2 regions of the Tissierella pigra genome follow, and region 2 is predicted to be linked to the other one. Evidence: a T-box and tRNA genes for the amino acid it is inferred to sense, from the RefSeq annotation. Region 2 holds a T-box; the other holds one or more tRNA genes.
The links. A T-box is a leader RNA that pairs with one kind of tRNA and senses whether it is charged. The one in region 2 lies ahead of ileS (isoleucine--tRNA ligase), so its partner is inferred to be a tRNA-Ile.

Region 1 (3,218 bases), 890 kb from region 2:
ATAGTTACGGCCGCCGTTTACTGGGGCTTAAGTTCTAAGCTTCGGTTTCCCTAACTCTTCCCCTTAACCTTCCAGCACCGGGCAGGTGTCAGCACCTATACTTCGTCTTTCGACTTAGCAGATACTTGTGTTTTTGGTAAACAGTCGCTTGGGCCTATTCACTGCGGCCAGGTTTCCCTGGCACCCCTTCTCCCTAAGTTACGGGGCTATTTTGCCGAGTTCCTTAACAATGGTTCTTCCGCTCGTCTTAGGATTCTCTCCTCGCCTACCTGTGTCGGTTTGCGGTACGGGTAGTTACTTACTCGATAGAAGCTTTTCTTGGCAGTGTGGAGTCAGCTACTTCTCTACTTGTTTTTCGATCCCCATCACTTCTCAGGATTGTTGAAACGGATTTGCCTATCTCAACTCCCTAAAAGCTTGGACGTGCTCAACCAACGGCACGCTTAGCTTATCCTCCTGCGTCACTCCATCTCTCAAACGCTTGTAACTAGTACAGGAATTTCAACCTGTTGTCCATCGCCTACGCTTTTCAGCCTCAGCTTAGGTCCCGACTTACCCTGAGTGGACGAACCTTCCTCAGGAAACCTTAGGCTTTCGACGGGTGAGATTCTCACTCACCTCTCGCTACTTATGCCAGCATTCTCTCTTGTGTGCAGTCCAGCACTCCTTTCGGTATACCTTCTACCCACACACAATGCTCCTCTACCGATTCTTTCGAATCCCACAGCTTCGGTACCAGATTTAAGCCCCGGAAATCTTCGGCGCAAGGTCTCTCGACCAGTGAGCTATTACGCACTCTTTAAATGTATGGCTGCTTCTAAGCCAACATCCTGGTTGTCTGTGAAACCTCACATCCTTTACCACTTAATCTGGATTTAGGGACCTTAGCTGGTGATCTGGGCTCTTTCCCTTTCGACTATGAAGCTTATCCCACATAGTCTGACTCCCAAGGGTATGATTATGGCATTCGGAGTTTGATAGGTTTTGGTAACGCTATGCGCCCCTAGACCATTCAGTGCTCTACCTCCATTTCACTCTTCCTTGAGGCTAGCCCTAAAGCTATTTCGAGGAGAACCAGCTATCTCCGAGTTCGATTGGCTTTTCACCCCTATCCACAGGTCATCCCATAGCTTTTAAACGCTAACGGGTTCGAGCCTCCATTGAATTTTACTTCAACTTCACTCTGCCCATGGATAGGTCACCCGGTTTCGGGTCTATGGCAGGGAACTATTTCGCCCTATTAAGACTTGGTTTCCCTACGGCTCCTGACCTTAAGTCATTAACCTTGCTCACTACCATAACTCGCTGGCCCGTTCTACAAAAAGTACGTGGTTACACTAATAATGTGCTTCCACTGCTTGTAGGCGTAGGGTTTCAGATTCTATTTCACTCCCCTTCCGGGGTTCTTTTCACCTTTCCCTCACGGTACTATTCTCTATCGGTCACCAAGGAGTATTTAGCCTTGGGAGGTGGTCCTCCCTACTTCCCACTGGATTTCTCGTGTCCCGTGGTACTCTGGATACCAGCTGGTAAACTCATCTTTCATATACCGGACTATCACCGTCTTTGGTGGGATTTTCCAATCCTCTTCTATTAGATTCATTATTCCGTTATGCTGGTCCTTAACCCCAGATAAATCTGGTTTGGGCTGTTTCCCGTTCGCTCGCCGCTACTTAGGAAATCGATTTTTCTTTCTTCTCCTCAGGGTACTTAGATGTTTCAGTTCCCCTGGTCTTCCTTCATACACCTATGTATTCAGTGTATGATACTTGAGGGTTGCTCAAGTAGGTTTCCCCATTCGGAAATCTCCGGATCAATGTCTATTTGCGACTCCCCGAAGCATATCGGTGCTTATCCCGTCCTTCATCGGCTCTTGGTGCCAAGGCATTCGCCCTACGCCCTTAATAACTTGACCTTAATTACTTATTTTATATTGCATTCTTTAGTTTTCAATGTTCAATTACCATCGCAGTCTCGAAACTCAAATCTATTCACTCGCTACGCTCGTGTAGATTTGGTTCTCGTTGCGTTTGACCTACATCAATTCGCTACGCTCATTGTGTTAGGTCATAATGGTGGACCTGGGTGGACTCGAACCACCGACCTCACGCTTATCAGGCGTGCGCTCTAACCACCTGAGCTACAAGTCCATATTATATTTATTAAAACCTAGTTTACAGTGTGAGTTCTTTTGAACTCCTTAGAAAGGAGGTGATCCAGCCGCACCTTCCGATACGGCTACCTTGTTACGACTTCACCCTAGTTATTGACCCTACCTTCGACAGCTGCCTCCAAAGGTTAGCTCACTGGCTTCGGGTATTGCCAACTCCCATGGTGTGACGGGCGGTGTGTACAAGACCCGGGAACGCATTCACCGCGACATTCTGATTCACGATTACTAGCAACTCCGACTTCATGTAGGCGAGTTGCAGCCTACAATCCGAACTGGGATCGGCTTTAAGAGATTTGCTCCTTATCACTAAGTCGCTGCTCGCTGTACCGACCATTGTAGCACGTGTGTAGCCCAGGACATAAAGGGCATGATGATTTGACGTCATCCCCACCTTCCTCCGATTTGTCATCGGCAGTCCCTCTAGAGTGCTCAACTTAATGGTAGCAACTAAAGGCAAGGGTTGCGCTCGTTGCGGGACTTAACCCAACATCTCACGACACGAGCTGACGACAACCATGCACCACCTGTGTCCCCTGTACCCGAAGGTAAAGTCCTATCTCTAGGACGGTCAGGGGCATGTCAAGCCCTGGTAAGGTTCTTCGCGTTGCTTCGAATTAAACCACATGCTCCGCTGCTTGTGCGGGTCCCCGTCAATTCCTTTGAGTTTCATACTTGCGTACGTACTCCCCAGGCGGAGTGCTTAATGCGTTAGCTGCGGCACCGAGGTTTGACCCCCAACACCTAGCACTCATCGTTTACGGCGTGGACTACCAGGGTATCTAATCCTGTTCGCTCCCCACGCTTTCGTGCCTCAGCGTCAGTATAAGTCCAGAAAGTCGCCTTCGCCACTGGTATTCCTCCTAATATCTACGCATTTCACCGCTACACTAGGAATTCCACTTTCCTCTCCTTAACTCAAGCCTTTCAGTTTCAAATGCTTACCACGGTTGAGCCGTGATCTTTCACATCTGACTTAAATGGCCGCCTACGCACCCTTTACGCCCAATAAATCCGGACAACGCTTGCCCCCTACGTATTACCGCGG
Region 2 (3,218 bases):
ACAAAATCCGGATACCAGTTTACCCCATTATTATTTTCTATTAATTTATCTTTTAATTTAGTTGTTTCTATATACCAAGAAGGTTTTGCATAGTATAGAAGGGGAGTCTTACATCTCCAACAATGTGGATAATTATGGGCTACTTTTTCCTTTTTGTATAACTTCCAATTTTCTCTTAACCAAAGGATTATATCTGGGTCAGCGTCCATTACAAATTTACCTTCCCATGGTGTTTCAGTGAATTTACCATCTTCAGATACTGGTTGAATAACTGATAGTCCATATTTCATTCCAATATTGTAGTCATCTTCACCAAAGGCTGGAGCAGAGTGAACTATTCCTGTTCCGTCTTCTGTGGTTACATAGTCAGCACAAGTTACAAAGAATGCTTTTCCATCTACTTTTATAAATGGAATCAATTGTTCATATTCTATTAATTCTAAGTCTTTACCCTTCATTTCTTCCAATACTTCATAGTCTTCACCTAATACCTTATTTGCTAAATCCTTACCTACATAATAAACTTCATCATTTTGTTTTACCTTTAGATAGTCTACTTCTGGATTTACTGTTAAAGCAACATTGGAAGGCAATGTCCAAGGTGTTGTTGTCCAAGCTAGGAAGTATTCATCTTTATCCTTTAGCTTAAACTTTGCTATTACAGTTTCAGTTTTTATTTCTTCATAGCCTTGTGCGACTTCATGGGACGCAAGCCCTGTACCGCATCTTGAACAATATGGAAGTATTTTGTGTCCTTCATATACTAGGCCTTCTTTATAGAATTTATCTAAAATCCACCATACTGATTCAATATAATTATTGTCTAAAGTTATATAAGGATTATCTAAGTCTATTAGATACGCCATTCTTTCTGTCATATCTCTCCAAAGTTTTTCGTATTGGAAAACAGACTCTTTACATTGTTTATTAAATGCTTCTAATCCATAGGACTCAATATCATGTTTATTCTTTAAATTCAACTTTTTCTCTACTTCAATTTCTACTGGAAGTCCATGGGTATCCCATCCTGCTTTTCTTTTTACTTGGTATCCCTGCATAGTCTTATATCTACAAGTTAGGTCCTTTAAAGTTCTAGACATTACATGGTGTATTCCTGGTTTTCCATTGGCTGTAGGAGGCCCTTCAAAGAATACATAAGGTTTATTTTCATCTCTTGTAGTTACAGATCTATGAAGCAAATCTATTTCTTCCCAGTACTGGCTTATATTATGCTCACGCACTTTTACGGATTCATTTGATAACTCATTAAATCTTTTCACTTTTCTCATCCTCTCAATATAAAATTTCAATCTCAGTTTCGTAACTCAAAGCTATTTACTCGTTGCGTTTGACCTACCATCTTGTTATTTAAATTGATTTTGAACCTCGGTTGTGTTACGCAGTTTCAAACACCAATCTATTTACTCGCTACGCTCGTATAGATTGGGTTTTCATTGCGTTTGACCTACCATCGATTTGCAAAAAACACAAATCGGGTTAGGTCATAAAAAATTCCCTAAGTCTAAAAAAGACTTAGGGACGAAATTTCCGTGGTACCACCCAAATTACAAGAAATATAAATATTTCTTGTCACTTAATAAGTATAACGTCTTCACGTAATACCTTACTTTTTTCAGGTATTATGCTCAAAGGTGATTTTCGCAAAATAATTTATAATAATCTTCCACCAAATGATTATCTCTCTTTAATAAATTTACTTTGTTACTGTCCTTATCAAAGCATACATTTTTACTTGTATAATAATATACTTTATTTACAATTATTTGTCAAGGATAAAATTTCATTTTATCCTCTTTTCTCAATGTATTTATATCTTGACCGTCCATAATTATATTCATATTTCTCACAAAATAAGTTTTATCATATATTATACAACTATCTGCATATTCTGGTTTGAATTCCTCCTATATCTTTTAGATTTTTCTTTATCTATATATAGACTAAATATTTCTATCTTACCTATTAATATAAGCACCTCTTTAACTTGATATTAAGTTTTATTTCATATAAAATATAACGTATATTTCAAGTAATAACAGCATTTACCAAAAGTCATTTTATGGAGGGATACAAAATGGATAAAGAAAGAATAGAGAAAGCCATACGAGAAATTCTATTTGCCATAGGAGAAAATCCAGATAGAGAGGGTTTAATTGATACACCTAGTAGAATTGCAAGAATGTATGAAGAAATTTTTTCTGGATTAAATCAAGACCCTACAGAGCATCTAAAAATTTACTTCCAAGAAGAAAAACATGAAGAATTAGTTTTAGTAAAAGATATTCCTTTTTATTCAATATGTGAACATCATTTAGTTCCTTTCTTTGGAAAGGCCCATGTAGGATATTTACCAAAGGATGGAAAATTAACTGGTCTAAGTAAATTAGCCAGAGTAGTAGAAACAGTATCTAAAAGACCTCAGCTACAGGAGAGAATCACTTCTACTGTTGCTAATACAATAATGGACACTTTAGAGCCTTTTGGTGTAATCGTTATAATAGAAGCGGAACATATGTGTATGACAATGAGAGGCGTTAAAAAAGCAGGTTCTAAGACCATAACATCTGCTGTTAGAGGTGTATTTGAAACAGATGCAAAATCACGGGCAGAAGTTTTATCTATGATAAATAATTGTTAATAATAGGAGGACTAAAATGCTAAATAACCTTTTTCATTTTGGAAGCAGAACATATATTATGGGAATATTAAATATTACTCCTGATTCATTTTCAGATGGGGGAGAATATGTATATACTGATGCTGCCATTTCCCATGCCCTAAATATGTTAGCAGAAGGTGCTGATATTATTGATATTGGTGGAGAATCTTCAAGACCTGGTCATACTCAAATTTCCATAGATGAAGAACTATCAAGGGTAATCCCTATAATCAGAAATCTTAGAAACAAAACTGATGCTATTATCTCTTTAGATACAAGAAATGGAGAAGTAGCAGAAGAAGGTATAAAAAATGGAGTAAATATATTAAATGATATTTGGGGATTACAAGGGGATCCTGAAATGGCTAAGGTGGCTGCTAAATATAATGTTCCTATTATTATTATGCACAATCAAAATGGAACAGACTATAAGATGGATATAATTTTAGAAATGATAGATTTCTTTAAAAAGTCCATCAAAATAGCCATTGATGCAGGAATTAATAGTGACAATATTATTTTAGACCCTGGAATTGGA

Region 1: it encodes a tRNA-Ile, which carries the amino acid that the T-box ahead of ileS (isoleucine--tRNA ligase) is inferred to sense. The anticodon was not compared.

The regions. Positions count from the first base shown of each region.
Region 1 is NZ_JAHLPJ010000001.1:1,702,360-1,705,577, reverse strand. Features, by position in the region: rRNA gene KQI41_RS08260 (23S ribosomal RNA) at 1-1,915, opposite strand, end outside; tRNA gene KQI41_RS08255 (tRNA-Ile) at 2,074-2,150, opposite strand; rRNA gene KQI41_RS08250 (16S ribosomal RNA) at 2,205-3,218, opposite strand, start outside.
Region 2 is NZ_JAHLPJ010000001.1:807,364-810,581, reverse strand. Features, by position in the region: gene ileS (isoleucine--tRNA ligase) at 1-1,280, opposite strand, end outside; T-box leader at 1,533-1,747, opposite strand; gene folE (GTP cyclohydrolase I FolE) at 2,096-2,659, shown strand; gene folP (dihydropteroate synthase) at 2,676-3,218, shown strand, end outside.